Linked DNA regions of Pseudobacter ginsenosidimutans. The protein of the gene in region 2 interacts with the protein of the main gene of each other region in a pairwise test. Links are inferred from orthologs where the notes say so. Each region holds a gene or a part of one and is shown on either strand. Other genes may lie near its edges.

Evidence for each region.
Region 1: the proteins of dnaB (region 2) and dnaA interact in binary tests that used the Escherichia coli proteins (3 or more experiments, as listed by UniProt). The link is inferred for Pseudobacter ginsenosidimutans from one-to-one orthologs.

Annotation. Positions count from the first base shown.
Region 1 is NZ_CP042431.1:2,971,149-2,987,128, reverse strand. Bases 5,561-8,426 are described here. They hold dnaA (chromosomal replication initiator protein DnaA), read right to left. Parts: upstream 7,778-8,426; coding sequence 6,344-7,777; downstream 5,561-6,343. Other genes in these bases: FSB84_RS12125 (hypothetical protein), read right to left, coding at 8,058-8,426; FSB84_RS12140 (RagB/SusD family nutrient uptake outer membrane protein), read left to right, coding at 5,561-5,834. Outside these bases: FSB84_RS12155 (PQQ-dependent sugar dehydrogenase), read right to left, coding at 1-729; FSB84_RS12145 (SusC/RagA family TonB-linked outer membrane protein), read left to right, coding at 1,453-4,425; more of FSB84_RS12140, read left to right, coding at 4,440-5,560; more of FSB84_RS12125, read right to left, coding at 8,427-8,435; FSB84_RS12120 (NAD(P)/FAD-dependent oxidoreductase), read left to right, coding at 8,691-10,274; FSB84_RS12115 (ABC transporter ATP-binding protein), read left to right, coding at 10,390-11,322; FSB84_RS12110 (ABC transporter permease), read left to right, coding at 11,334-12,629; FSB84_RS12105 (hypothetical protein), read left to right, coding at 12,767-13,561; FSB84_RS12100 (carboxypeptidase-like regulatory domain-containing protein), read right to left, coding at 13,700-14,107; FSB84_RS12095 (sugar phosphate nucleotidyltransferase), read right to left, coding at 14,307-15,305; FSB84_RS12090 (serine hydroxymethyltransferase), read left to right, coding at 15,408-15,980. UniProt on the Escherichia coli protein: Plays an essential in the initiation and regulation of chromosomal replication. Binds in an ATP-dependent fashion to the origin of replication (oriC) to initiate formation of the DNA replication initiation complex once per cell cycle.
Region 2 is NZ_CP042431.1:2,673,414-2,689,526, forward strand. The notes cover bases 9,072-12,070. They hold dnaB (replicative DNA helicase), read left to right. Parts: upstream 9,072-9,777; coding sequence 9,778-11,364; downstream 11,365-12,070. Other genes in these bases: FSB84_RS10940 (hypothetical protein), read right to left, coding at 9,072-9,178; FSB84_RS10950 (RsmE family RNA methyltransferase), read left to right, coding at 11,377-12,070. Also shown: Asp-tRNA(Asn)/Glu-tRNA(Gln) amidotransferase subunit GatA, read right to left, coding at 1-226; FSB84_RS10885 (Sec-independent protein translocase subunit TatA/TatB), read right to left, coding at 295-519; rplS (50S ribosomal protein L19), read right to left, coding at 1,273-1,647; rny (ribonuclease Y), read right to left, coding at 1,808-3,367; FSB84_RS10900 (hypothetical protein), read left to right, coding at 3,565-3,789; FSB84_RS10905 (hypothetical protein), read left to right, coding at 3,789-4,028; FSB84_RS10910 (hypothetical protein), read left to right, coding at 4,058-4,387; pheT (phenylalanine--tRNA ligase subunit beta), read left to right, coding at 4,469-6,913; FSB84_RS10920 (hypothetical protein), read left to right, coding at 6,929-7,213; FSB84_RS10925 (hypothetical protein), read right to left, coding at 7,222-7,476; FSB84_RS10930 (cell division protein ZapA), read left to right, coding at 7,639-7,935; FSB84_RS10935 (DUF6263 family protein), read right to left, coding at 7,942-8,796; more of FSB84_RS10940, read right to left, coding at 8,927-9,071; more of FSB84_RS10950, read left to right, coding at 12,071-12,093; FSB84_RS10955 (TerC family protein), read right to left, coding at 12,183-13,001; FSB84_RS10960 (quinone-dependent dihydroorotate dehydrogenase), read right to left, coding at 13,070-14,119; and 2 more genes. UniProt on the Escherichia coli protein: The main replicative DNA helicase, it participates in initiation and elongation during chromosome replication. Travels ahead of the DNA replisome, separating dsDNA into templates for DNA synthesis.

The DNA.
Region 1 (15,980 bases), 300 kb from region 2 along the record:
CGAACCGCTGTTGACGTCTATGCGAAGGATATTGCCGAAGAGATTAGCTTCATTGTCCTGCCCGTTACCGCCTGCATTTACGGGATACCAATCGTCTGCATGTCCGACGGGTGTATCATTGGCGCCACCGCCATCACCGATGGCGATGTACAGATAGCCATCAGGTCCGAATGCGATGGTGCCACCGTTGTGGTTGCCTTGCGGATCATCCAGGTCAAGCAGGATCTTTTCTGAATTCATATCCGCCATATTGGGATTTGCTGCTGCGATTTTGAATTCCGAAACACGGCTGAGATTATTCCAGTTGGCGCCAGGTGCGGGTCCGCCACTGCGGGGCGGCAGGTTATAATACACATAGAATTTCCCATTGCTTTTGAAACCGGGATGGAATGCCAGCCCCAGTAAGCCGCGTTCATCATAATTGGGATTCAGTGTTACCATTTTGCTGCTGAGATCGATCAGCGGAACCGGCAGCATTTGGTTATTCTTATCGATGATCCAAACTTTACCGATCTGATCGATCACAAACAGGCGCTTACTCTGATCAGGTGCAGACATCGCCCCAAGCGGAGAAATCAGGTTGTCTGCGATGAGTTTCAGATCGATCTCCTTGCCCGGCATATGGTCTCCTTTCTTACAAGCCTGTAATAACAAAAGAAAACATAAACCAGTGATGATGGAGAACAGAGGCGTTCTGCTCCGCAAAGCCTGCATACAATTCTTGTTCATAAAGTTGGTTTTAATTGTTTAATAAATGAGAACTGTATATTTCATACAAGTGATTAATTCCTGCAATGCAGTACGGAATTGTAATTGATAGTACAATGGAGGTTCGTGGTACGGGAACGGGGGGCAGGCAGGATGGGTACCCGGGAAGAAATGAATGGGAGACCGAAGGAGTTACGAGGCTTTGGGAAGGTTGGTTGTTGCTGTTGAAAAAAAATATTGTGGAGAGAGTTACACAGAGGATATGCAGGAAATTCCAGTGCTGTAGTATGCAGGATAACTTAAAAGCAGGTATAGTATACCGTTAGATCGTGATATCAAATCTTTCAGCATTTTTTATTGGGAGTTCCGTTGCCAGAATAATCTTTACAGCTCATCTTTCCGTTTAACGATATTCTTATTGACTGTCCGCTCCAGAACAGGAGATGTATGCAATCTTTTAATTTGCTCTAGCCGACAAGAGGATTTCCATCGAGCAACCAAACCGGATGACGGTGCCAAATTTTGTCAGGCCGGCGCTCACAGGCGCTTTTCATTTGACATAACATATGGAAATTGTACATTCAGAAGGGCTATTATCATTTCCGGTGTTTTTAGCCGGGAATACAAGTAGATACTACTATAATTCAGAATGCTATTTGTTTAGTTCGTCATCACGTATAGAATCAGAGCAGAAACTAATTGTTAATTATGCGGTTTATATTATTAAAGCCAAACAATTAACACATGATGAAATTGACTCGAGGGGTCAGCCTGCTCCTGCTGGCCCTCCTATTCCCATTCCTTTCGTTTGCCCAGGAAGCAATCACGGGCAAAGTAACAGACAAAAATGGTTTACCGCTCTCCGGCGCTACGGTAACCAATAAAGCCGGAAATTCCATTCAGACCTCCTCTAACGGAACTTTCACTCTCACAGTAGCATCAAAAGACAAGCTTACAGTTTCTTACGTAGGCTTTACCACACGCACCGTTGCTGCTGCTGCGGACCTCACCATTATTTTGTCGGAAGAAGCCATCAACTTAAGTGAGGTGGTAGTTACCGGACTGGCAGGCGGTATCAAAAGAAGTAACGCAGCAAATGCTGTTACCAGACTGAGTGCCAAAGAACTTACAGGTAGCACACGTCCTCCCACATTGGATGCCGCCATGAACGGTAAAGTATCAGGAGCTGTTATTGCAGCCAATACGGGTGCTCCGGGTGGAGGTATGTCTATCCGTCTTCGTGGCGTATCTACAGTTATCGGTTCTTCAGAACCGTTATATGTGATCGATGGGATCATCGTAAACAACAGCCAGTTGCCTTCTGGCGCAGGGACGAATTCGTTCAGCGGTGCGGTAGGCTCAAATGCGGGATCTGAAGACCAGGCCCCCAACAGGATCTCGGATATCAATCCCGGTGATATCGAATCAATCGATATCCTGAAAGGTCCTTCAGCTGCAGCAGCCTATGGAACACGCGCCAATGGCGGTGTGATTGTGATCACTACCCGCCGCGGTAAATCAGGTAAGACGAGGATCAACGTTTCCCAGGATCTGGGTATGGCGCGTGCACTGCATTTGCTGGGCTCAGAAAACTGGACTGAGGAAAAGATCAACAACTTTGATGCGGACAACGGAAGTTATGCGTTGAGTAAGGATAGAACACTGGAATTGTTCCGTGCCGCCAACGGACAAACCTGGGACTATGAAAAACTGATCTGGGGTAATACAGGCTTAATCAGTAATACCAATGCCACTGTATCCGGCGGAACTGATAAAACCAGGTTCCTCATTGCCGGATCACTGCAAAGTGAAACAGGCATCCAGAAACATACAGGATACAAACGTCACAGTATCCGCCTCAACCTGGACCATAAGCTTACTGATTTCATCGATCTGAAACTAAGTACCAATTACCTGAACACCAATACCAGCCGCGGCTTTGCCGGTAATGACAACAATGGTGTGGCGCTGGCTTATTCCATTGCCCATATTCCTAATTTCATTAACCTGAACAAAACGGCAGATGGAAAGTATCCTGAGTCTCCCAATACCGGTCAAAATCCTTTCGAAGTGGTAGACAGGGCAGAGAATAAGGAAAGGACCAACCGTTTCCTGTATTCAGGTGAAATGAACGTATGGCTGCTGCGTAAGGAAAGATCTTCCCTGAAGCTCGGACTCAGAAGCGGTATCGATTTTATTCTCTCCGAGCCAAGGGCATATATGCCGGAAGACATGCAGTTCCAGTCTGGCAATAGTTTGAAAGGAGCCACACGTTACTCACTCAACAAAATATTTTATACTTATCTCCAAACATCATTGGCATATAATGTGAATGTTGGAAAGAATATCGATCTCACTACCAGCGCTGTGGTATTACGTGATGATCAGCGTCGTGATATTTCCTGGATCCAGGGTGATGGATTGCTCGGTGGTCAACGTAACCCCAGCACAGGTCAGCGTGTGACTACTGAAAGCCTGGTAGAAAAAGAAGCGGTAGTAGCGCTTGACCTCAGCCAGGATATCAACTGGGACGATAAAGTGATCGGCCGTGTAGGTGTACGTGCCGATAAATCCACATTGGCAGGTTTGAATTTCGACAAATGGTTTTATTTCCCCAGAGCTTCACTGGCTGTTAATCTCACCAATTTTGCATTCTGGAATGTGGCTCCTGTAACGATGTTGAAGCCGCGTATCGCATATGGACAAACTTCCGGATTCCCCACTTTCAACGGAGCTTATTCACGCATGTCTCCGATAAACTACGGTGGACAGCTGGGTGTGGCTGCACCGGTAACCCTTGGACTGAGCCGCCTGGAACCTGAAAGGGCAACCGAGCTGGAGTTCGGTGTTGATCTGGGTCTTTTTGATAACCGTGTTGTGCTGGAAGCCACCTATTATAAAAAGAAGATCCAGGACTTCCTTTTCCCCTTCACACTGTCCGCAGGAACAGGTGTTAGCAGCCTTTCAGTTTTCCCAGTGGGAGATATGGAAAACAAAGGTGTTGAATTGGGTCTCAATGCTGCTATCATCAGGAAGAAAGATATCGAATGGTCTACCAACATTCAATGGTGGTTTAACAAATCGCTTATTACCCGCCTGGATGTTCCGCCTGCATTTGTTGGTAGTTCAGGGTTTGGTAATTATGGAAGGAAACGCCTGGTGCAGGGTCAATCTCCTACTCTGTGGTATGGTCCTGATGAAAACAATGTGCTTGTTCCTTACAAAGAGTCACAACCGAAATTCCAGATGAGCTGGGGAAACACAGTGCGATTTGGAAAAGGATTCGAGTTCGGCATGTTCTGGCATACCAGCCAGGGTGGACATAATGCCTCGCTTACCAAATTGCTGAAAGATGAAGGTGGTACTACACATGACTACAGCCAGCCAGGAAAAGAGGATGTAATTGGCAGGGAAAGACAGGCAGAGGTAATCAGTAACTTTATTTTTGATGCCAGCTTCATTCGCCTGAGAGAAGCATCTCTTTATTATACTATTCCCGAATCTGCGCTGAAGAGTATTTTGAAAAAAGGACCTGAGCGCGTTCGTGTAGGTATCTCAGGATCTAATCTGCTCCTGATCACTGATTACTATGGGTATGATCCCGAAGCTTCCAACTTCAATACCAGCAACGCAGGCGGCGCTTTATCCACCGGCGTTGACCTGGCACCACACCCAGCTGTACGCCGATTCTTCTTCCACTTAAATTTTGAATTCTAAACACTATTGCTATCATGAGAATAAAGAATAAAATCAGCATATCACTGGCAACACTTTTTGCAGCAGGCTTGCTGTTGAAAGGTTGTACCAAAACTGAACTGGTTACCGACCCGAATTATCCGGCTGTTGAAACCGTATTGAACAATGCTACCAAAGAACAGATCAATCAGCTTGGAGTTGGAGTTCAGTCTGTAATGCGCAACGGTCTTTCTGCAAATTATACCTGGAGCGGCTGTATTGGCAGAGAAGTTGTTTATTATGCTTCCACAGAAAGCCGCTTCCATGAAGAACTTCAGGGCAGCAAACCCATCGATCCGGGTGGTTTGATGATGGGCTGGTACAGCGCTGCCAGTCAAACCCGCCGCCGTGCCGAAATCCTTCACCAATCTGCAGAGAAGTCCTCTGCACTTTCCGATGCTGAAAAACTTGCAGTGAAAGGATTTGTAAAAACCGTACAGGCCTACGTTATGCTCAATGCTGCAAACATGGCTTACTCCAAGGGTATCCGTACTTCCTTCACTGATCTCCGTGTGCCCGGCGATATGCTGAAGCCAGGTTGTTTCAGCACTTATGAGCAATCATTGGCCTATATTAAACAATTAGTGGAAGATGGTAATGCGGCGTTGAAAACAGGAAGCAATACCTTTCCATTTCCTATGACCGCAGGGTGGGCGGGGTTTGAAACTCCGGAAAAATTCGGAAAATTCAACCGTGCTGTAGCTGCCCGTGTTGCGATGTACCAGAAAGACTGGGCAGCCTTGAGTAGTGCATTGAACGAGTCTTTCATCAATGAGACTGGTTCTATGGATGCAGGCCCGAAATTCACCTATTCTACAACAGCCAATGATGCTACCAATCCATTTTTTCAAAATGAAAACGCTACCAATGTAACCACACTGGTGCAGGTTAATTTTGTACCTGAGGCTGAAGCTGGTGATAAACGTGTGTTTGGTTTACCCAGAAACAAAAAAGATGGTACAGCAAAAGTGAAACAAAGAACTAATCCGCTGGCTCCAACAGGATTTCCACTAATGCCTTATGAAGTGCAGATGTTTGAAACAATTTCTTCGCCGGTAGGCATCATCCGTAATGAAGAGTTGTTGCTGATGAAAGCGGAAGCAGCCATGCAGTCCAACGATCTGGATGAAGCAGTGCGTATTCTGAATATCGTAAGGGATGCAGCCGGACTGAATGATTATGCAGGTGCCGTAACATCAGATGCCGTATTGGATGAACTGCTGAACCAACGCCGCTATGGACTGTTCATGGAAGGACATCGCTGGTTCGATATGCGCCGCTATGACCGGTTGAGTACATTACCTAAAGACAATGCAGAACACCAGGTTTGGACTGAGTTCCCCCGATTGTTGTCTGAAGTGGATTGGGATTCAAAATATCCTTGTAACTGATGAGGTAATAAGATCAATTTTATAGCATGCTAAAAGAAGGGTGTCAAATGGCACCCTTCTTTTGTTTAGGTTGCAGGGATTGAATAATTACTATTTGGCAATACGCTGAAACTTTGCATCAAGTATTTCTTATTGGATTTTTTGGGCGAAAGAATAGACCCTAAATTTTTCAACTTGATCCTTGATCCATCCTCTTCAACCTGAAGCGTATTTGAGAATTTTGTAAAACTAAAAAGGCTCACAAAACTTTCGTTTTATGAACCTTTTTTTGCGGTGAGGGAGGGATTCGAACCCTCGGTACAAGTTTAAGCTCGTACAACGGTTTAGCAAACCGGCCCTTTCGGCCACTCAGGCACCTCACCGTAATAAGCATTCCGCTTAATGGACGGCAAAAATAAGCGGAAAATTTCAATTTCCAAACTCAATTAATCTTTTTATTCTCAGCATTATAAAAAACAAATCCCGCTGATCAGAGCGGGATTTATTATATAACAAATATCTTATCAGATTTACATGGCAGCCAGTTGCACTTTCTGTTGCAACTCCATCACGCTTTCGCGGAAGGTACTATCTGTGTCCATCAGGTCTTTTACAGTCTGGCAGGAATGGATAACCGTAGTATGGTCCCTTCCACCAAAATGTTCACCGATGGTTTTCAATGAATTCTTGGTAAATGCCTTCGCCAGGTACATAGTGATCTGACGGGCCTGAACAATCTCCCGTTTCCGGGTTTTCTGCAACAGCTTATCATACGGCACATCAAAATACTCACATACCATCTTTTGGATCGTCTCGATGGTAATTTCTTTGCTGCTGGTTTTCACGAAATTACGGAGTACTCTTTTTGCCAAATCGAGGTCAATTTCCCGCTTATTCAGCGAAGATTGTGCCAATAATGAGATCAAAGCGCCCTCGAGTTCGCGGACGTTGTTGTTCACGTTATAGGCCAGGTATTTTACCACCTCGCGAGGCATTTCAAGACCGTCGTTCTTCATCTTGCGCTCCAGGATCTCGATGCGGGTCTCGTAATCCGGCACCTGCAGGTCTGCACTGAGGCCCCAGCGGAAGCGGCTCAGCAGTCGCTCCTGTACACCTTCCAGGTCTTTCGGCGGTTTGTCTGATGTCAGGATCAGTTGTTTGCCGCTCTGGTGGAGGTGATTGAAGATAGCGAAGAAAGCATCCTGGCTTTTCTCTGCACGGTTGAAGAACTGTACATCATCGATGATGAGCACATCTATCAGCTGGTAGAAATGGATGAAGTCGTTGATCGCATTGTTCCGGCTATGGTCCTGGAACTGGTTGATGAACTTCTCCGAGCTTACATATAATACTACCTTATTAGGTTGAAGTCTTTTTGTTTCATTACCGATGGCCTGCGCCAGGTGAGTCTTACCCAATCCTACACCACCATAGATCACCAGCGGATTGAAGGAGCTGGCTCCTGGTTTCTCCGCTACCGTTTTACCGGCACGACGGGCAACACGGTTGCAATCGCCTTCAATAAAGTTCTCGAACGTATATATAGGATTGAGCTGCGGATCGATCTGCATTTTCTTCAATCCCGGAATGACGAACGGATTCTTTACCGGATTGTGTATGATGAGTGGAAAGTCCATTTCATTACTGGAAAATGTTTTGTAACCATGTGTAGGAACATCCATCGTCAATGGTTTGTTGGAATGGTTACCACTATCAACCATGATCCGGTACTCCAGCCTGGCCTCTTTCCCAAGCACTCTACGCAAAGTCTTTGCCAACAAATTCACATAATGTTCCTCCAGGTATTCATAAAAGAACTGACTGGGTACCTGGATTACCAAAATGTTTTCTTTTAACTCAACCGGCTTGATAGGTTCAAACCATGTTTTGAAATGTTGCCACTCAACTATGTCCTTGATAATTTCCAAACAATTGCTCCAAACTTTGTCAAAAGATTTTGCCATTATTCTACAAGCAGTTTTTATGTTGAGTTAGGAATATGCCTTAATCATGCCAACCGCAAAAATTCTTCACAGGATTTCAGACTTTCTCTGATTTAATTCATCAAAAAAAACTTGAGCAGGGGTGCGAATATCTAAATTTCCTGTGGATAAAAAAATTTTTTATTCACTTGTTTTTTTAGGAATTACTACATTGTTTATCTACAGTAGATTAATCTTTACTTTTCGTATAAACACAGATGTAGTCTGCTGATCAGCAATAACTGATCAGCCGGAATTTTAATCACTGTTTTACAGAAAAAGTTTTGTCAACAATCAAAAAGGATGTGGAAAAGATTCCAGCACCCATCGCCAAAAACCGTTTGATACGATCTGATTGAACCGAAGCATCTTCACTCGTTGTTGTAAGGTAGCAGAGATAGTTAAGCAAACACCGCGAAACATTCTTTACATACTTCTGTTCCGGCCGGATATCTTGCTCCCACTGAACGGAATCTTTTTCGCAAGTGGTTTTGCAGAAAATCTGGATGAAGAAATTACCAGGCGTTTCATATCTGAAGGCACATTTCTTCATAAAAAAATAACTGATGACTGATGTCATTGAAGATACAAATAATTTGAAACGAACTCCAATTTCCCCCTCTTTTTTTTGACCCGCCACGGAAAAATTTTTTCCCTTTTTTCCAGGCACTAAATGGAAAAATGTTATACCTTAAAAGCTTCTCCATCCTGAAAGAAAAAGAACAATCGTACTTCTACTTTTTCAATATAATTTGTCAAGAAATCTGCACAACAGACATTATTTTCGTCATGATGTGTTTGCGTTTTTTTGTCGCCCTCATTCACTACTTTTGCAGCTTCGGGTACAATAATACCCATATTCATTAAAGGTCTTTTAGGTTAACTACCTGACACCATGCAACAAACATTTACACTCAGACTGCTACCATCTGAAGCAGCCAATGCAAACATCGTGCAGCAATATGCTGCCAGTCATCTCGGTATACAATCCAATGCCTTCACAGGCTACCAAATCCGCAAACGCTCTATTGACGCGCGTGGAAAGCAAACATGGATACAGCTTACCATCAATGTATTCGTGAATGAACCCTTCCACCCTGCAACACCGGCTACCATTCCATTACGCAATGTATCTGCTTCTGCCAATAAAGTGGTGATCATTGGCGCCGGACCAGCAGGATTGTTTGCTGCAGTGAAACTTATCGAACTTGGTATTCAACCCATCATACTTGAAAGAGGAAAAGATGTGAGGGCAAGAAGAAGAGATCTTGCACAAATGAACAAAGAAGGGATCGTGAACCCGGAAAGCAATTATTGCTTCGGAGAAGGTGGCGCAGGCACCTACAGTGATGGAAAACTGTACACGAGAAGTAACAAACGCGGCGATGTCAACCGCATCCTTCAACTGCTGGTTCAGTTCGGCGCAGATGAAAAGATATTGTACGAAGCACACCCTCACGTTGGCACCAACAAACTGCCACAGATCATCACCGCAATACGCGAAGCCATCATCGATTGCGGAGGCCAATTCCTCTTCGAACAAAAAGTGACAGGCCTGCAAATAAAAGATGGGATCATCAAAGCTGTTACTACTGCCAGAGGAGATATGTTCCACGGCGATGCAGTGATCCTGGCAACCGGACATTCCGCCCGCGACATCTTTCAACTCCTGCACGATAGTAAGATACTGATTGAAGCAAAACCATTTGCACTCGGTGTGCGCATAGAACATCCGCAACAACTCATCGATCAACTGCAATATCATTGTCCTTCGCGTGGAGAATTCCTGCCGCCTGCTTCATATAGTCTGGTGCAACAGGTAGATAAACGTGGTGTTTTTTCTTTCTGTATGTGCCCGGGCGGTATCATCGCTCCTGCTGCCACTGCCGAAGGCGAACTGGTGGTAAATGGGTGGTCTCCCTCCAAAAGAAATAATCCTTACGCCAATTCAGGAATGGTGGTATCCGTGGAATTGTCTGACCTCGGTTCGTATAATAAATATGGAGCACTTGCCGCCATGCATTTCCAGCAAGCCGTGGAACAAAAAGCATGGAACGCTGGTGGCGGAAAACTGGTTGCGCCCGCGCAAAGGATGGTCGATTTTGTGGAAGGAAAAGTCTCTTCTACACTGCCCGACTGCTCCTACCTGCCGGGCCTTCACGCCGCTTCCCTGAAAGATGTGCTCCCAGGCTTCGTTCATCATTCCCTCAAACAGGCATTTAAAGAATTTGGTAAAAAGATGCCAGGCCGTCATGGCGCCCGCGGTTACTTCACCAATGAGGCCCTGGTGGTAGCCACCGAAAGCCGGACATCAAGCCCGGTGCGGATCCCACGCGATGCAGAAACCCTGCAGCATCCACAGATCACCAATCTTTACCCCTGTGCTGAAGGCGCGGGATATGCCGGAGGCATCGTCAGCGCCGCAATGGACGGTGAGCGCGTAGCCGCTGCCATCCATGCCATTCTGCAGCCTTCATGAAAGGTTTATTTGGAACCGTTTGTAATAATTTTAACTTTTATGCTACTAAAGAGTGGTTGCTTTACCCCTCCGGGGACGTAACCCCTATTTTTTCAACTTCACCAAAGCATTATTCATGAACATCCTTGAAGTCAAAAACCTCAGGAAGTATTATGCTACCCAGAAAGCAGTGGACGATATCAGTTTCTCACTGGCGCCCGGTAGCATATTCGGACTGCTGGGCCCCAACGGAGCCGGCAAAACCACCCTCATCAGAATGATCACCGGCATCTTCTACCCAGACGAGGGTGAGATCCTGTTCAACGGAAAACCTTTCAACACACAGACTGATATTCTTCTCACAGGCTATATGCCGGAAGAACGTGGTTTGTATAAAAAGATGAAGATCGGTGAACAGGCTGTGTATCTCGCTCAACTCAAAGGAATGAGCAAGGCCGCTGCCACAGAGAAAGTGAAAGAATGGTTCATCCGCTTCGATATGCAGAGCTGGTGGAATAAAAAAGTGGAAGACCTCAGTAAAGGGATGAGCCAGAAGCTGCAGTTTGTTACTACCGTTCTCCATGAACCGAAACTCATTATCCTCGATGAGCCCTTCTCCGGACTCGATCCTGTGAATGCCAACCTCATCAAGGACGAGATCTACCGCCTGGCCAAAAACGGCGCCAGCATCATCTTCAGTACCCACCGGATGGAACAGGTGGAAGAGATTTGCGATCATATCATTCTTGTGAACAAAGGACAAAAGATCCTGGATGGCACCGTAAAACAGGTGAAACAACAGTTCAAGGAACATCTCTTCCGTATCAGCTTTGAAGAAAATCCGAAATCAATCATATCAGATGTATTTGAAGTGATCGAACAAAATCAGCATGAACTGGTAGTGAAGATCCACGAAGGCCGCAGACCCAATGATGTGCTGCAATTTTTCCTGGACCAACCCACAGGTATAACCGCTTTCCAGGAAATACTGCCATCGCTCAACGAGATCTTTATCAGGCTGGTGGAAGGAACGCCCACTGCCCGTCAATTTGAATCGATCAACGCTTAAAACAACTGACCATGAACAAAACCTGGATCATTGCACAGAGAGAATTTACCAGCAGGGTTCGTAAAAAGACCTTCCTGCTGACAACGATATTATTACCCCTGCTGTTTGCAGGATTCTATGCCGCCATCATCTGGTTCTCTGTTAAAGGAGGAGATTCTGTAAAGGTGCTGGTGTCTGACCGATCTAACGTCTTTGAAGGAAAACTGAAAAACGACGGAGATATCAGCTTCACATTTCAGAATTCTCTGAAGGAAAATCAACTGGGCGACAGTGTGCAGTCAGGCAGCTTCAATGCCTACATGTACATTCCTGAACAATTCAACTCTGCTACTGATTCCATCCGTATCAGAACTGCAAAGTCCCTCGGACTGATCACCAGGGAAAAAGTGGAAAAGAGGATCAACAACACGATAAAGGAACACAAAATGCTGGCTTACGTTTCAAAAGCACAACTCGATAGTGCGCAACGTGATGCCATCCTCGATATCAATAAACTTGAAAGCGATAAGAAACAGGATAAATCCGGAGTTGCCTATGCAGTAGGCATGATCTCCGGCTTCCTGATCTATATCGTACTCTTCATTTACGGTACCATGGTAATGCGTGGTGTGATGGAAGAAAAAGTGAACCGCATTGCAGAAGTGATCGTGAGCAGCGTGAAGCCAATACAACTAATGATGGGTAAGATCTTTGGCATCGGTGCAGTAGGATTGGTACAGTTCCTTATATGGATCGTTCTGGGTGTTACGATGAACCTGATAGTAACACTCGTGATGGGTGTAAACACCCCGGCGGCCAGTCAGATGGCAGATGTTGCCCAACAAATGCCTCAGGGTGGAGCGGCTACTTTCCTTGACCAGGTGAAAGAAATGCTGCCCCTGCTCCTGCCTTGTTTCCTTTTCTATTTCCTGGGCGGCTATCTTTTGTACTCATCTCTCTTCGCTGCTGTTGGCAGTGCCGTGAATGAGGATCCACAGGATGCACAAAGCCTGATGCTGCCAATCACATTGCCCATCATCTTCGCGATCGTAATCGCCATGAAAGCGGTGAATGATCCTACCAGCAGCCTCGCCGTATTCGGCAGCCTGTTCCCGCTCACTTCACCGGTTGTAATGATGGCACGCGTGGCACATGGCATCCCCGATGGCGTGGCAGTCTGGGAATTGATCACCAGTATGGTCCTGCTGGTACTCGGTTTCCTCGGCACCACCTGGCTGGCAGGAAAGATCTACCGCACAGGCATCCTCCTCTACGGTAAAAAAGTTACCTGGAAAGAAATGTGGAAATGGGCTTTCAGAAGTAACTGATTACGTATCACAATAAGTTTCAAAGGGTGTATCGAAAGATGCACCTTTTTCTTTTTCAAGCTCCATGCAACATTTTACGAAAATCGTCGTACTTTATTACGAAAACCATCGTATATTACTATTAAAACCATGTTCGCATGAAATTGTCACACATGAACAGACTGACTGTCCGCCCCATGCTGGCAGCCGCCGCCATTGCCGGAGTATTGATAACCTCCCCCGCATTCAGCCAGGAAAAATCAAAAGATCCGGCTAAGAAACAATACCTCAAAGACCTGGACAAAGAATTGGATCAGCTTGAAAAAGCCAGGGGCAACCTGCAGAAACAAATGACCAAAGACTGGAAAAAAGCACAGGAGGAAATGCTCAGGTCCCTTGACCAGATCGATATCGAAAAAGCCCAACTCCATGCAGAAGAAGCGCTGAAGAATATCGATTTTGAAGCCATACAACGTCAGGTGGAAGAAGCTGTTGAGCACTCCACGGGAGCAACCGAACACATCAGCAAAGAAGTGATGGAAAAAGTAAAACTGCAAATGGAAAAAGCGAAAAAAGAACATCGCCTTAGCCAGGAGCGCCATGAGAAACAAGTGAAGGAACAGATCGGGCGCGCCAAAAAACAAATTGCAGAAGCCAGAGAGAATATCAGGTTCGACAAGCTGGACATAGAAAAATCTATCCGCAGCGCAGAAGAAGAGATCAAAAAAGCAGAGATCGAGCTGAAGGGATACCAGGAGATGATCTATGCCATGGAAGCAGACGGACTGCTGGATACGAAGAAAGACTATACCATCCGCTACAACGACAGTAAACTCAGCATTAACGGCAATGAACAACCGGAATCAGTTACCAACAAATACAGGAAGTATTTCAAAAAAGATTCCGTTACACTGAAGAAGGAAGACGGAAATCTTGATTTTTTACACGATTAGTGTTTTCTCATTTGCGTTATACGCGGGACTGTTCTCAGTTCCGCTTTTTTTAGTCACAATAAAGGAAACGTCTACAAAAACAAGAAGCCGCCTTGTATTACAAAGCGGCTTCTTACTGTGGGTAAACCCCGATGTGTATTAATCACCGTCCATCATCCGCATTAGTGGATGAAATACGTCACTTTCATCTTCATCGGCGGTCAGATCTAAATTCATTTTAAGGGAAACTCCTTCTTTGATAATCACATTCTCTTTCTTGTAAGTCTTGTAGCCTTTCTTCTCTAACACGATCACCACCTCACCTGGCGGCATCTGAGGCACTTTGAACTGCCCTGCCGCATCGGTTACATATTCTTTTCTATCCTTCACGTTCTCCTGTCCCTTCGCTGCAGTAGTAATGGATAATGTTACTCCCTGCACAGGCTTTTTGGTCACAGCATCAGCTACCATGCCATACAAAACAGGTTCTGTTTTTCCGCGCTCCTTCTCCCCATTATTTCCATTGTTAGCTTTGGCTAAAAGGGCCAGCGGCAGGATTGCCGTCATAAGGAGCATTTTTTTCCGAACTCTCATAATAGGAGTTTAAAAGGTTGGCAAAGTTGATTACCTGCCGATCACACTGTCCATACTCTGTCTTCTCTGTAAAAAGACAAGACAGCTATACCGAATGTTGCATTCAGCCATGAAAGTTACTCAATCTCCCTGATAACGGGTGAAGCTTTAAAGAAATTTTAAGGGAAAATTGTCATGATTTCCCAAGATCGATCTCCGTATTATCACCAATGTTTAGACTCCGGCTTTCGCCCTTCACTTCGGTATCGCTGCCGATCAGGGATTCACTCAGTACAATATCGTACAGATCAGCAAATGAGCCGATTATGGAGTTCTTGATGATGGAGTAATTGACCACGGTCTTTTCGCCGATACTGACGTTGGGGCCCACAATGGAATTGCGGATATCGCAGCCCCTCGCGATGCTGACAGGAGGAACTATAATAGTGTTCTCGAAGTTATGGTCCTGGGAGATCATGCTGCCGAATTTCTTCAGCATGGTGGCATTGGATTCCAGCAGTGTATCTTTCTTTCCGCAATCGAACCAGTTCTGTACTTTGAAGGCCTGAAACCTTGCCCCCTGGCGGATCATACATTCCAGTGCATCTGTAAATGAATATTCGCCACGCGTCATCACCTGGTTACGCACATTACTTTCCAGGCATTGAAAAAGGAAAGCGGATTCCTTGATCCGGTAAATGCCCACCAGCGCCATATTCGATTTGGGGATCTGCGGCTTTTCCACCACCCTGCTGATAAACCCATCCTCCCCGATCTCGGCCACGCCGAATTCCCGGGGATCGTCAACCCTCTTCACACCCAGCGCGGAATGCGGCATATCCAGCACGGCTTTTACATCGTACTCGCAGATGGTATCGCCCAATACCACAAACATCTCGTCGTCTTCAACGATGTCTTTGGTGAGCTGGATCGCATGACCGATCCCATGTCTTTCAGTCTGGTGTACAAAATGCGCCTTGATATCGGGATAATTATCTCTTACATAGTCCTGGATCTTTTGTCCGAGATAGCCTATGATAAAAATGTATTCATTGATCCCTGCACTCTTCAGTTGGTCCACAATAATGCTGAGGATTGTTTTTCCTGCAAGCGGGATGAGAGCCTTGGGTTGAGTATATGTATGTGGCCGTAGTTTGGTGCCTGCACCGGCTACGGGAATAATTGCCTTCATATCGAAATTCTGTTTTCAGCTTATCCAAAAACAACAAAGCTGGTTCCTTACGAAACCGTGAAAATAGTGAAAATTATGGGGCGTTCTCACTATTTTTGCGCCATGCAAAAAGACACGCTCGTTTTTGACCTCCTCCGTAAGGAACTGGACCGCCAACGCCACGGCATTGAACTGATCGCATCTGAAAATTTCACATCGCTGCAGGTAATACAGGCTATGGGCTCTGTTGCTACTAACAAGTATGCAGAGGGCTATCCTGGCAAACGTTATTACGGCGGATGTGAAGTCATTGATGAGATAGAGACCCTGGCCATCGAACGCCTCAAAAAAGTATTCAACGCCTCCTGGGCCAACGTGCAACCCCACTCCGGTGCACAAGCCAATTCAGCCGTGTTCCTCGCCTGCCTCAAACCAGGTGATAAGATCCTCGGTCTGGACCTCAGTATGGGCGGACACCTCACACACGGCAGCCCCGCCAATATCTCCGGCAAATACTATCAGGCGCTGCACTACGGTGTGAAAAAAGATACCGGCATCGTTGACTACGATCAACTGGAGCAGATCGCCCTCGCAGAAAAACCAAAGATGATCATTTGCGGAGCTTCTGCGTATAGCCGCGACTGGGACTATGCCCGCATCCGCGCTGTTGCCGACAAGATCGGCGCCCTGGTGATG
Region 2 (16,113 bases):
TGGAGATCACCACGCCATGCAATCTGCCCATCGGCTTGCCTTCCTTACGGGATTGGTCAAGCGCAGCAGCTTTCTCCAGCGCCTCTTCGCTGAAAACCTGCGTATAGGCATTGAGGTGACGACGTGATGCTATTGCCAATAAAAAATGCTGAACGGCTTCTGTACAGGTGACAGAACCATTCAGCAGATCAGTATGATATTGTTGTATCGAAGTATACGTAAACAAGCGAAACCACCGGTTTTGAGCACAAAACGGTTAAAGGATCAACCGGAAATAGGAGTGACGTTCAGAAATTATTGAGCAGAGGTAGCTTTCTTGTCTTTTTCATTCATGCCTTCCTCGATCTCTTTCTTCACGTTGTTCTTGGCATCGTTGAACTCACGGATACCCTTACCGATACCGCGCATGAACTCAGGAATTTTACGACCGCCAAACAGGATCAACACCGCTAAAATGATCAGGATCCACTCAGTACCCCCCGGCATTGAAATCAGCAACAAATTGGCATTTAATAACATGATAAACTATTTAAGTGATTTGAACTACGAAATTACAGCTTTTAGGTGAATAAAATACCCGGAGCCGGGATTGGGAATGTGAAAGCAGGGCTGCGGAAACAAACCAGCGCGGGAGGATGTATTTTTAACTTTTGTTTAGTTGGGTTGGGCTTAGGTAATTCTTCTGAGCTTTTTCGCTTATGTTTCCGAGGCCCTGCTTTCACATTCCCAATCCCGGCTTCCCACCCTGCAAGGGGCATTATGATGAAGCTCCTCCGCAATATTCCCTATTAATTTGTTGAAATATATGACACTGAAAGGTAAGTTGGTGGAGATTTATACAGTTCTAACCCGCCCTGATTGCAATTACTCGGGAATGATGCACTTTTTCCCATCCTCCTTTTTTAATCAAGGAAAATCCGTTTGAACTGGCTTGTCATAGTGCATGAGCCAGTTCCTATGTTGATTTTGTAAATAATCAGACTGCCGTTGGTCACAGGGGGTACTTTTTGTTACACCTCCCGGGTGGCGAGGCAGCAGTGGGGATGGTCTGCCTCGGCCTTCAAAACATAAGCGAAGAAGTTGAAAAGAATTACCAAAGCCCAATCCTACCAAACCAAAGCCCAATAAATATCCTCCTGCGCCGGTATGTTTTACAGCCGACGCAGACCATCACCCTGCTGCTAATCAAAAACAGCAACAGAGGAATAAAAAGAAAGAACCTGCCACAATGGGCAGGCTCCACCATATTTAAAATAAGCTGAATTATTGGTACTATGCTTTCGCAGCAGCGCCAGTGAGAACGCGTTTTTCCTTGATTCTCGCGCTCTTACCGCTACGTTCACGGAGGAAGTACAGTTTAGCACGACGAACACGACCAGTTTTGTTCAGTTCGATTGAATCAATGTTGGGAGAGTAGATAGGGAAAGTTCTTTCTACACCTACGCCATCGGAGATCTTACGTACAGTGAAAGTTGCAGTTTGAGCAGTTCCCTGGCGTTTGATCACATCACCACGGAAACTCTGGATACGCTCTTTACCACCTTCAATGATCTTATAGTTAACAGTGATATTATCACCTGCTTTGAATTTCGGGAATTCTTTCTTTCCGGTCAACTGTTCGTGTACAAATTGAACTGCTGCGTTCATGACTTCTAAATTTAAGGGAGGCAAAGGTAATGAGAAAAACCGTAATTCGATCTATATTCTGCTTTTTCTTCTGAATTAATTCCGGCAACACACTGCCACGGCTTCGGTTCTACCTCTGTATCAACCCGTTGTTATATAAAATTGTTGTTTAAATCTTTTTTTATCGGGCCACATTCACGGCTCTCTTTTCCCGGATCACGGTCACTTTGATCTGACCTGGGTAGGTCATTTCAGTCATGATCTTCTGTGCGATCTCGAAAGAGAGTTTATCGGAATCGGCATCGCTTACTTTTTCTGCTTCAACGATCACGCGGAGCTCACGGCCGGCCTGGATGGCATAGGCTTTCTCCACACCCTGGTACGCCATTGCGAGCGCTTCCAGTTCCTTGATACGTTGCAGGTATTGCTGCATGATCTCGCGGCGTGCACCTGGTCTTGCACCGCTGATGGCGTCACAAGCCTGGATGATGGGAGCGATCACATAAGCCATTTCCATTTCATCGTGGTGGGCGCCGATGGCGTTCACCACTGCGGGGTTCTCGCCGTATTTCTCAGCCAGCTTGGCTCCGAGGAGGGCGTGGCTTAATTCTGTTTCTTCATCAGGAACCTTGCCAATATCGTGCAGGAGGCCTGCGCGTTTGGCGAGTTTGGGATTGAGACCAAGTTCTGCAGCCATGATTCCGCAGAGGTTGGCCACTTCGCGGCTGTGCATCAGCAGGTTCTGGCCGTAGGAAGAACGGAAACGCATCTTACCCACCAATCTTACCAGTTCCTTGTGCAATCCGTGAATACCCAGTTCGATCACAGTGCGTTCGCCGATTTCCATTACCTGCTCTTCAATCTGGCGGCGGGTTTTCTCAACCACTTCTTCGATACGGGCGGGGTGGATACGGCCGTCAGCTACGAGACGCTGAAGGCTGAGGCGTGCAATTTCACGACGGAGCGGGTCGAAGGAAGAAAGAATGATCGCTTCCGGAGTGTCGTCAACAATCAGATCCACACCTGTAGCGGCTTCGATGGCGCGGATATTACGTCCTTCACGACCAATGATCTGACCTTTTATTTCATCGCTTTCCAGGTTGAAAACCGTGATGGAGTTCTCGATGGCCTGTTCTGCTGCTGTACGCTGAATGGATTGGATGATGATCTTGCGGGCTTCCTTGTTGGCTTTCTGCTTGGCGTCGTCGATGATCTCCTGCTGCAAAGCCAGGGCCTGCGTATGTGCTTCCTGTTTGAGGCTTTCTACCAGTTGTGATTTTGCCTCGTCGGCTGTGAGGCCTGCAATCTTTTCAAGTCTGCGGATATGTTCTTCCTGGTGCTTTTCCAGTTCTGTCCTCTTCAGGTTAACAACTTCGATCTGGCGGTTCAGATTATCTTTTATGGCGTCGTTTTCCTTGATCTGCTTCTCTGTCTGTTCTACTTTCTGATTGATGCTTTGCTCTTTCTGCCTGATCCTTCCTTCTGCTTCGTTGATCTTCTTGTTTCTTTCCAGTACCTCTTTGTCGTGCTCTGCTTTCAGTTGTACAAATTTTTCCTTGGCTTCGAGCAGTCTTTCTTTTTTCAGGTTCTCCGAGTTGGTCTGGGCGTCTGCTAAGATCTTTTTGGCCTGTGATTCAGCATCTTCTACCTGCTTCTGAGTGTTCTTGGCGAAGATGAATTTACCCGCTACAATACCTACAGCCAGCGAGACTCCTCCAATTATATAGGTTAATGCATCCATTTTGTTTAGAATGTTTTATTAGTTCTACCATATTATATGACCCCGATATGTATAGTAATTTCTCCATACGTGAGGCTAATGTGCGAAAGTAAGGAAATTACGGAATGATTCCCGGAACTGAACATTAGAAGGGCAATAATTGTTAGGGCCGCAGCTCTATTCGTATTAATTTTGCTTCACACCAATGCCTGTCCTTTATGAGATTCCCCGCTCTTACCAAACGTAGTATAACATTGCTGGCGGCCATTTTGATACTGTTCACCGCCTGTAAGATCACGCTTTTATCGGCCTATGACCAGGTAACGGACAATGTGCTGTCTGAAATGCAGCAGTCCACCACCGCCTTTTTTGTGAAATATGAAACCACACCTTCTGCCCCGGAACTGAAATACCAGAACCAGCAGGCGTTCTACCAGGGCTGATGACCAGCTCCCGTACGCTCCGGATCCGCAACAGCGCCATTGAGAAGAACAGGCCGATGATCACCATGCTGGACCTGCTGGATGAGAATATCATGCTCATGGATTCCCTGCACAAACTAAAACCAGATGGCCTTCTCGCTCCCCATGATGTTCGCCTGCTCAAAAGTGCTTTCGAGAGCCAGTATACTGCCATGTTCAAATTTGTGATGGCCCTTAAGAGCAGGGCTGCCGCTCAGTAACCTTATTCATTCATCACTTTACATCAGCTATGAACCTCAATATCTCCAACCTGGCCAAAGACATGCTCAATGCAGCCAAACCCATTCTCAACGATTATTGGAAAGAAGTAAAACCCTATGTTGAAAAGGAAAGCAAAGCTTTTGCGCAAAACCTTGCGATGATCGCCAAACTGAAACTTCAGGGAAAGATCACCCGTGAAGAAGCGCTGATCCATATTCAGATCCAGCGGAACTCGTACCGGGCAGTACTAACCGCAGTGGAAGGCCTGGGCATCCTGATGGTGGAAAAAGCGCTCAATGCAGCCATCGGCGCTATCAGGAATGCAGTGAACACTGCCATCGGATGGAGTTTGCTCTAAGCCCCTCAAGGAACTTCAACCGCCAAACATTACCTTTGCGGGGAAGCCAATTGGAGTTAATCACAATATATCAATTCACGGATGACTATTTCTTATAACTGGTTACACGAATACCTGCCGGCAACTATTGAACCTGAAAGATTGAGCAAGATCCTGACTTCTGTTGGACTGGAAGTGGAAAGTCTTGAAAAATATGAAAGCCTGAAAGGAGGGTTGCAGGGGCTGGTAATTGGTGAGGTGCTTACATGCGAAAAACATCCCAACGCCGATAAGTTATCTGTTACCACTGTTAATATCGGAAGCGGTGAACCGCTTCAGATCGTTTGTGGGGCACCGAATGTTGCTGCCGGTCAAAAAGTGATCGTGGCACCTGTGGGCGTTACCATCTATCCGTTAGGTCATGATCCCATCACCATGAAAGTGGCCAAGATCCGCGGAGTGGAAAGTCATGGAATGATCTGCGCCGAAGATGAGATCGGATTGAGCGATAACCATGCCGGCATCCTGGTGCTTCCTGCAGAAGCCAAAACCGGAATGCCTGCCGCCAACTATTTCCAGCTGTATACAGATTGGATCTACGAGATCGGCATCACACCCAACCATATGGACGCCATGAGCCATATCGGTGTAGCACGTGATGTGTGTGCTTATATGAGCCATCACGACAAAAAGGATTTTCGCGTGAAATCCCCGTCAGTGAACGCTTTCAAGGCCGATAACACCAGTCTTCCCATCACTGTGGAGATCGAAAACAATGAAGCCTGCCAGCGATACAGCGGCGTATCTGTTTCAAATATCACTGTAAAGGAAAGCCCTCAGTGGCTGCAGGATAAACTGCGCGCTGTTGGCCTTCGTCCTATCAACAATATCGTAGACATCACCAATTTTGTTCTGCACGAAACCGGTCAGCCATTGCATGCGTTCGATGCAGCTGCCATCACGGACAATAAGGTGATTGTAAAGAATCTCGCGGAAGGGACTCCCTTCATTACGCTGGATGAGAAAGAAAGAAAACTGAGCGCTGAAGATCTGATGATCTGCAATGGTGCTGGTGAAGCGATGTGTATTGCCGGCGTGTTCGGTGGTATCAAAAGTGGTGTGAAAGAAACTACCACCAATATCTTCCTGGAGAGCGCCTGGTTCAACCCAACGGATATCCGAAAAACATCTTTCCGTCATGGTTTGAGAACAGATGCTGCTGTCCGTTTCGAGAAGAATATCGATATCAGCAATACGGTGAACGCGCTCAAACGCGCTGCACTGTTGATCAGGGAACTGGCAGGAGGCGAGATCAGTTCTGAACTGGTTGACCTCTATCCACAACCGAAAGAGAAAGCGGCGGTGCAATTGAAATATCATTTTCTCCGCAAGCTGAGTGGTAAGAGCTATCATTTCGATTCTGTGAAGAAGATCCTCGCCAGCCTTGGCTTTGAAGTGATCAAGGAAGGGATGGACGATCTCTGGATCGCTGCTCCATACTGGAAGCCTGATATTACATTGCAGGCAGATGTGGTGGAAGAGATCATGCGGATAGACGGGCTCGACAATATCGAGATCCCTGCCGCGATCACGCTGTCTCCTTCAGTGGAAGCCGACCGGTATAAATATCTCTACAAAGAAAAAGCCTCCAATTACCTTGCAGCAGTTGGATTCAACGAGATCTTCACCAACTCCATCACCAATGCCGCTTACTTTGATGAAGCGGACCTCGGCAATGCAGTGAAGCTTCTCAATAACCTGAGCGCTGTGCACAATATCATGCGCCCCTCCATGCTGGAAACCGGTCTGGAAGCCATTCTGCACAACCTCAACAGGAAGAACCAGGACCTCCGGTTCTTCGAGTTCGGTAAAACCTATTCTACTTCCGGCTCCGGCAAGTATGAAGAGCACGAGCATCTCTGCGTATACATTACCGGCAATGTGGAAGAACAGAGCTGGAAATCCAAGGCTGTGGCTGCGGATCTCTATCATCTGAAAGGTATCGTGGCAAGGATATTGCAACTCTGCGGAATAAGCAAAGTGAGCTGGAAAGCGGCGGAAGACAATACTGCTGCCAAAGGCAAGCTGGTGAATGCCCTGCAGGTGTTGATCGGGCAGGATGTGATCGCTGAACTGGGGATGGTGAGCAATACAGAACTGAAACGTTTCGATATCAAACAAGCCGTTTTCTATGCAGACTTCGACTGGCAGCAAATGCTGAAGTTCATGGCGAAGCAAGACCTGAAAGTGAAAGAACTGGCCAAACAGTTGCCGGTGTACAGGGACCTGGCCATGATCGTTCCAAAAGCCCTTGCTTATGCTGAAGTGGAGAATGCAGTGAAGAAAGCGAAGCTCGACAAGCTCCAGCGCATACAGTTATTCGATGTTTTCGAAAGTGAAAAGATCGGTTCCGATAAGAAATCACTCGCCATCAGCTTTACTTTCCTGGATGAAGAAAAAACTTTAACGGACAAGGAGATCGATGGCATGATGAACAAGATCATGGACGCCCTTGAAAAAGACCTGAAAGCCGAGATCCGGAAATAGTTAAAAATTTATCCCATGTCGCAGACAGAGTCATTGAAACGGTTCAATGAAAAATTGCAGCTTGTGGTGCAACAGTACCAGGCTATGCAGCGGGAGAATGTCCGGTTGCAAAAGGAGCTTCAGGATCTGAAAGGGAAGGAGGAGCTGCATGTATCACAGATCTCCGAGCTGGAGAACAAGGTGGCGGCGTTGAAGATGACGGCCGGTCAGATAGAAGTTACTGACAGGAAAGAATTGGAGAAAAAGCTGAACCTCTACATCCGGGAGATAGACCGGTGTATTGCCATGCTTGGAGACTGACCGATTGATTATACCCGTTTTACCAGGCGCATTTTTTGTTCGTCCTCGCCCTGGGATAGCTCAAGTGTGTATACGCCGTAAGGCAGGTCGTTGAGGCCTTTCCAGGTAACAGTATTATCGCCTTTGGGAACATTGGCCTCCATGCGGCTGCATTCTGCGCCTTTTTCATCTCTGAGGATGGCCCGGAGGCTGGAGCGGATGGGAGCTACTAACTCGAACGTAAGGACGTCGATGAAAACGGAAGACTTGACTTTAGCTAACATGGTAGTCGTTTGGTTTTGGGATTTGAAATCATAGAATACGGGATCCGGTTGTCCTTGCCTTAACCATCCAAAACGATCCAGAGTTGGTCCTTAATACATGAAAACGTCCGTTGTGAATACCGTGTGGATAAATATAGAGCACCTATTTCAAATTTGCAAGCAATGGAAGAATTAATTCCAATAAATGTTGTGATAGGCGACAGAACCTATCGGATACGCATATCCCCTGTTGATGAGGAAGTGGTCAGAAAGACCCTGAAGCTGATCAACGACAAGATCATTGAGTTCAAAACCAATTTTGCAGGGAAGGATATGCAGGACTATGTTGCGATGGTGATCCTCTGGTATGCCACACAACAAAAAGCGGCCGGAAACCAGCCGCTGATTGATCATGAATCGGAACTTCAATTGTCCGCCATGGAAAAAATGTTGGATAAAATATTGTCTTCCGAAAGCTGAGCCGGATTATTGACGGTTCAACAATGCGTCTGAGTCTATCTTGATCTTAAAAGGGATTTCCTGTCCCATCGTTTCCAGTTTTCCTTCCCCTTCCATGTTGAGTTTTTTAGCCTTTACCAGGCCTGAAGCAGTCTCCATGGTATACTCGCCTTTGAGAAGCCCTGTCAGGTCCATATTCATGGTCATTCCGCCCTGCTGCATTTCACCACTGCGGCCAACGGTTCCGCCGAAAGAAATAGTTGCATTGGCGCCCTGGATAGAAACCACTCTGTAGTTGAGTACATATTTAGCATTGGTCTTTGGATCAGTGAGGCTGTCAATCCAGGTATCTCCGGTTTTGAAAGTCTTGCCTTCAGGAAGGTTGGCGATGATCTCGAGGCTGGTTCCAACCTTGCTCATGCTTTCTCCCATGCCACCGCCCATATCGTTCATGATATCGCTGGCTGGATCTGCTTTTTCATCGCTGGCAGTGATCATTCCTTTTTTATCTGTAGTGATATTTACAGGAGTATTGAGTTTTGCGCTGAAAGCTTTTCCGAATTCGCTGTCGGCATCTTCTTTCTTATCTGAGTCGTAGCTCATGGTCTGGGGACCTGCCTGCATATCCATCACAACACGTGTAAGGATGGTGTTGAGTTTATTATCTGTGGCGGTAACATCGGTTACACCTACTTTGCTGGTGAATTTATAGTTGTTCACCATATCCATGGACTGGCCCATCATTTCCATGGTCATCACCATTTTCATGGAACTGGTGGATTCGATCTGCTGGCCTTTCTTGAATTCGGCTTTACGGGTAATGGTTTGGGCAGAGGCAGCTCCCGTGATCAATACTGCTGCAATGGCGATGAATTGTTTCATACAATCTTTGATTATTTAGTAAGGTTAGTCGCGCGGACGCGATCGATATTGCAAATGAAGGCTAAAATAATTTATTGGGGAACAGAAATAGTTGCGCCGGAAGAAATTTCAGGCGGGTGAGCAGTAAAAATCAATTTCTGGAGATAAGAAAATGGAAGGGAGGCAATCGGCGCATGTCCATCAGCCTTTCCAGCTTTACCGGTTTGCGCAGCATTTTGGGGAAGGAAGTGATCTGCGCTATTTCAACAAGATTGCCTTTGGCTATAGCTGCGGATGTGAGTATGCGACGACAGAGTTGTTCATGATGGTCCAGAAGGGCCAGCTCTTTCGACTGACTGTCGTTCAGCAATACTTCAAAATGTTTCAATTGATACACCCGCATAAAACTGGCTTTTGCCTGATGCTAATTTCGGTTTAATAACAGATATTTCCTATGGTTGTTTGACGTTTTTTATTACAAATACCTTCGCGGTACCGCTTTCAGCTTTGCAGCAGTCCGCAAACCCGCACTGCATCGGGTTTTTTACCAGCCGGAAACCAGCTAAAACAACCTCCTGCTACATCTTGATTATTGCATGTTTTCACCAAATTTCGAGGGCCTTTTTCTTTCGCACAGCCTGTGTGAATTTCTTTTAGGAACGGGTGCCAAACTTTTGTAAATTGGGGATAGGTATAGCATCAGTGTGGATAACCCATCAAACCCTGTGGGTACACTGGTGGATTGCGGGTGATGAAATATAGATCGGAAAAAATTTTTTTCGGGACGATGGAGGGGTTTATATTCGCCCTCCTGACTGACGCGGTAACATTGCGATAACCCTGTAGTAACATTTTCGTAACAACAAGGCTGGATACTAACCCGCAAGTCATTGGTTGGTCACCCCAATTAATGTGACAAGCCCTTTTTACGCCTATACCTGGAAAAACTGCCCGAAACGGCTGCTCTAACCAATGTGTTTAACTTATTATTGACCCTCTTGAATGGACTTGACTAACCTTAATAAAGACCGAAAGAATAATCGGCGCAAAGGTTCCCTGGACCTGAGCACGATGGTATATGGCAAAGTACCCCCGCAGGCTAAAGACCTTGAAGAAGCTGTCCTTGGAGCCATTATGCTGGAAAAAAGCGCTTTCGATACCGTTATTGAGATCCTCAAACCCGAGTGTTTTTACCTGGATGCCAATCAGCGTATTTACCGGGCCATGCAAAGCCTCCAGCAAAAGAACCAGCCTATCGATATCCTTACCGTGGTGGAAGAGCTGAAAAGTAAAGTAGAGCTGGAAATGGTAGGCGGTCCGTACTACGTGACCCGTCTCACCAACGCTGTTGTATCATCCGCCAATATCGAAGCGCACTCCCGTATCATCCTTCAGAAATTCATTCAGCGCGAACTGATCCGTATCAGCGGAGAGATCATCAGCGACAGTTATGAAGACAGCACGGATGTATTCGATCTCCTGGACGAAGCGGAGAGCAAGCTTTTTGAGATCACCAACAATCACCTTCGTAAAAACTTCGACAGTATCGATTCTGTGTTGGTGAAAACCGTACAGCGTATCGAAGATATGCGCCACCGTACGGAAGATATCACTGGCGTGCCCAGTGGATTTCCTTCACTGGACAAAGTCACCTACGGATGGCAGCCATCGGATCTGATCATCCTCGCTGCCCGTCCTGCGGTAGGTAAAACGGCATTCGCCCTTAACCTGGTCCGCAATGCGGCACTCAGCAGCAAACAGGTACCTGTGGCCTTCTTCAGCCTTGAGATGAGCTCGGCACAGCTGGTACAACGTGTACTCTCAGCCGAAAGTGAGATCTGGCTCGAAAAGATCTCCCGTGGTAAAATGGAAGAGCATGAAATGAAACAGCTCTATGCCAAGGGGATCCAGAAACTGGCGCAGGCGCCCATTTACATCGATGATACAGCAGCCCTCAACGTATTTGAGCTCCGAGCCAAGGCCCGCCGTCTCAAGAACAAACATAATATCGGCATGATCATCATCGACTACCTTCAGCTCATGAGTGGTGGCGGTGGTAAGAATGTGAACCGCGAACAGGAGATCAGTACCATCTCCCGGAACCTGAAAACACTGGCGAAGGAGCTGATGATCCCCATCATCGCACTGTCCCAGTTAAGCCGTGCGGTGGAAACGAGAAAGGAAGGGAACAAGATGCCACAGTTGAGTGACCTTCGTGAATCGGGCGCCATCGAACAGGATGCGGACATGGTAATGTTCATTTATCGTCCTGAATACTACGATATCACTTCCAATGAAATGGGAGAAAGCAATAAAGGTGAAACGCACGTGCGTATCGCGAAGCACCGTAACGGTTCGCTCGAAACCATCAAACTCCGCGCCCAGCTTCATATTCAGAAGTTCGTGGAAATGGAGGAAGATGATTTCGGTGGTCTCGGAGGCGGTGGCGGCAGCTGGAGACCTGTACCTACTGATGGCGGCGGTGGCGGCGCACAAGGCCAGGATGGCGGTGGAGCCAAGCTGTATATCCAGGCCGGTAGTAAAATGAATGATATGCCTTTCGGGGATGATGACGATTCTCCGTTCTAAGTTGCTGCTCCTATGAGTTTGCCAATCTTCTTTTACGCAGAACCTGTAACAGTGAACGAACTGGTGCAATTGCCGGAGGAAACTTCAAAGCATATTGTACAGGTGCTTCGTATGGACAATGACGAACATCTTCAACTGGCCGATGGCAAAGGCAATCTCCACCTGGTGGTCATCGCAGAAGCACATAAAAAGAAATGCATCGTAAAAGCGTTGAGCACCACCGTTAGTCCGGCTCCTGCAAGAAAGATCAATATCGCTATTTCACTGTTGAAAAATGCCAGCCGGTTTGAATGGTTCATGGAGAAAGCAACCGAGATCGGTGTAACCGAAATTATTCCGCTGATCTGTGAACGCACGGAAAAACAACATTTCAAGAAAGAAAGATTCGAGAATATCCTTGTCAGCGCGATGCTGCAAAGCCAGCAATCCTGGTTGCCTGTATTGCATCAGCCTGTTCACTATGAACAGCTCTTCCGCCTGGAAGATACATTGCTGGCCTCACAGAAATTTGTTGCGCATTGCGGGGAAACTCAAAAGACGTCTCTTGCTTCGGCTGTCGACTTCAGCCAATCATCCCAATTTATTTTGATCGGTCCGGAAGGGGATTTCACACCGCTTGAGATCAAACTGGCGCTCGATCACAAGTTCACTCCTGTAACGTTGGGGGATACCCGCTTACGCGCTGAAACGGCAGGAGTGGTGGCTGCTACATTACTCTGTATTCATTAATCACATTTTGTCCGGTAGCTCGCGTCCCCGCGAGTGGCAATAAAAAAGCGGAGCCATTGGCCCCGCTTCTATCCTGAATATTTAGCTGATCAATGTTGTCTGCTTGCATTCGTCCCTGCCGGACTGTTCTCTTTGAGCTTTGGCTCTCGCAACTCCACCGGTTTCTTTTTCTTCTCGCGCTTGCGCATCCACATATTCAGCAGCTCCACACCAAAGGAAAATGCCATCGCAAAGTAGATATAGCCTTTATCGATATGGCTGTGGTGTACAGGCTCCAGACCTTCAAAGAAGAGGCTGAAACCAACCATCAGCAGGAAGGCCAGGGCCAGCATCTTCAGCGTGGGATGCTGATGGATGAAGTTGCTGATCTTGTCTGCAAAGAAGAACATGATGATCATGGCAATGATCACGGCAATGATCATTACCGGTACGATGCGCGCAAGTCCAACAGCCGTAATGATACTGTCGAACGAGAACACCATATCAATCACAATGATCTGCGCGATCAATGAACCGAATGAAGCTGGCTTATTGTTCTTCGGATTCAGCGATTCCTCATCGCCTTCCAGCTTGTGGTGGATCTCCTTCACTGTTTTGTACAGCAGGAACAGGCCACCCACAAACATGATACAGTTACGCAGGTTGAATGAAACATGCGTACCCCTTATGTCGAATCCGAACAATTCCGAGTTACCGTTCTTTACCAGCCAACCGATGGCCATGAGTAAAAGGATGCGGACGGTGATGCCGGCAAACATCCAGATACGGCGGGCCTTGAGCTGTTGTTCTTTGCTCATTCGTCCCATCAGTATCGACACGAATATCACGTTGTCGATGCCGAGCACCACTTCTAGTGTAGTTAGTGTTAATAAACTGATCAGTGCGTCGATCGTAAATAACTGCTCCATGAGCGGGTCAAAGTTTTAAAAGCTGAAAGTAAATTAGTAGTGGTTGGTTGCTGTTTGTTACAGTTGATCTACGCTTTCCATTTGCTGCTGATCTTTTTCACGATAGCGGGACCTTCATATATAAAGCCTGTCCAGATCTGCACCATCACTGCGCCTGCAGCGGCTTTGGCGGCTGCATCTTCACCGGTGAAGATACCACCTGATCCGATCACCGGGATCTTTCCGCCCGTCTTCTCACAAATATAACGTACCACTTCCGTAGAACGCGTGAGCAACGGCTTTCCGCTTAGACCTCCGGCGCCAATGGCTTCCAGGGTGCTGGCGGGTGTTTGCAGGTTATCACGACTGATAGTGGTATTGGCGGCAACCAGTCCATCCAGTTGGATCTCAAGTGCCAGGTCTACCACATCATCGATCTGCTCAACGGTAAGGTCTGGTGCAATCTTCAGTAATAACGGTTTAGCTTCAGCGCCGGACGGCGTGAGCTGGTGATTGATTGTCTGCAAATGCGAAAGGATCTTGTGCAGGGAATCTTTTTCCTGCAGTGCACGTAAGCCCGGTGTGTTGGGCGAGCTAACGTTCACCACAAAATAGTCCACAACATCATAGAGCTCCCTGAAGCAGATTTCGTAATCTTTCCAGGCATCCTCATTGGGCGTTACTTTGTTCTTACCGATATTGCCGCCAATGATCAATGGAGAAGAAGCATGTTGCTCTTTCCATTTTTTCAATCGCGCAGCAACTACTTTAACGCCGTCGTTGTTGAAGCCCATACGGTTGATCAGGGCCTTGTCTTTCGGCAAGCGGAAAAGCCTGGGTTTATCGTTCCCCGCTTGCGGTAGCGGTGTAACAGTTCCGATCTCCACATAACCGAAGCCCATCACTTCCAGTTCACTGAGGAAGAGGGCATTTTTGTCGAACCCGGCAGCCAGGCCAATACGGTTAGGGAAATGAAGCCCAAAAAGAGTGGCAGGGTTTGCTGATACGGGTTTGAATGACGCTGTCAGCATTTTGCGGATGAAGCCGATGCGGCATCCAAGTTTGAACGTGTTCATGGCAAAATAGTGCACACTTTCAGCATCGAAAAGGAATAGTAATTTGCGAATTAACTGGTACATATTGGGGTGCGAAGATAATGCAACTTTAACGGACAGCTATTTGGCGGGAAGAAAATGGATTATTAACTTTGATACAGAAGGTTGCATAAACAACTAATGAATCACTTAAACATATTTTATGCAGGAAGCATATATCGTAGCAGGGTATCGTACCGCAGTTGGTAAATCCAAGCGGGGGGTATTCCGTTTTTATCGTCCGGATGATCTGGCCACTGAAGTGATCAAATCGCTGGTAGCTTCTGTGCCCGGACTGGAGCCTAAAATGGTGGATGATGTGATAGTGGGCAATGCGGTTCCCGAAGCGGAGCAGGGCTTGCAGGTGGGCCGTTTGATCGCTGCCAAAGCGCTGGGTATTGAAGTACCGGGCATGACAGTGAACCGCTATTGTGCGTCCGGCCTGGAAACCATCGCCATTGCTACGGCGAAGATCCGGATGGGAATGGCAGAGTGTATTGTTGCCGGCGGAACCGAAAGTATGAGCCTGGTGCCAACATCTGGTTGGAAGCCTGTTCCTTCTTATGCTATCGCGAAGGATGAACCTGATTATTTTCTCGGCATGGGGCTTACAGCAGAAGCTGTAGCCAAAGAATATGAAGTGAGTCGTGAAGACCAGGATGCTTTCTCTTACCAAAGCCATCAGAAAGCGATCAATGCTATCAAGAATGGCTATTTCAAAAGCGGTATCCTGCCCATCAATGTGGAGCAGGTATATGTGAACGAAAAAGGAAAGCGCGCAGTAAAAAGCTATGTAGTGGATACTGATGAAGGACCACGTCCGGATACCAGTATGGAAGCGCTGGGTAAATTAAGACCAGTGTTTGCTGCCAATGGTACCGTAACAGCCGGTAACTCTTCTCAAACCTCTGATGGCGCTGCCTTTGTGGTAGTGATGAGCGAAAGGCTGGTGAATCAGCTGGGATTGAAACCTATTGCACGTCTGGTTGCCTGTGCATCAGCGGGTGTGCATCCCCGTATCATGGGCATCGGTCCGGTGGAAGCAGTTCCCAAAGTGTTGAAGCAGGCCAATATGAATCTTGGTCAGATTGATTTGGTAGAATTGAATGAGGCCTTCGCTTCACAGGCGCTGGCCGTGGTTCGTAAACTGGGCATCAATCCGGATATCGTGAACATCAATGGAGGCGCTATTGCGTTGGGCCATCCGCTGGGATGTACAGGTGCCAAGCTCACTATTCAGATCACGAATGATATGAAGCGATTGGGCAAGAAGTATGGCATTGTTACTGCCTGTGTTGGCGGTGGACAGGGGATTGCGGGGATTATTGAGAATATCAGTTAAGAGATTGAAATAGATTAGTTGCAAGCCTCCGGTGAAAGCCGGAGGCTTTTTTGTTGGACGATATTAATCGGGATGAAAAATCTGCGGAAAATCGTCATAATTACCCTCATTTTTAGGCTTAAAGAATCCCTGAATGCAATTGGGATTTCTGATGCAGATCTGGATATGAGTTTTTGAAATGATGCCTGAGCCTTCAAAAGCTGGCCCTCCTTCAAAAAAAGCGCCGCGTACAGAATCGAAAATCCTGAACCTGGTATGACCTTCAGTTCTTTTATCATCACTGATCCTTTTCTGAAATTTAGCATGCATATATTCTATCACTGCACAATCAAGGTATCTTAATAATTTGTCCTTGTGTATGTCGCCTTTAGAATCTTTATTGATCGGGAGTGGGGTACCTGTAGACAAGTAAGATTCAGCCATGGTATTGTAGTAATTTGACAATAGGTGGATATACTCACTGTCCAGCAAATCACAACAATAACCTAATTGAAGCACTGCTCCAATTACTGCAGGCTCCGAAATTTCACCACGGGCTTTTTTCTCCAATGCCCATAGCCAGGCTCTCTCCTCATTGTTCTCCCAAAAATAAAAACCATGGCCCAACCACTCGAATGGCTTTTGGCTAAATTTGATTCTATCGGGCTGTGAAAGCAATTCATCCCGTACTGCGGCTTCACAACCGTGGAAACCGAAC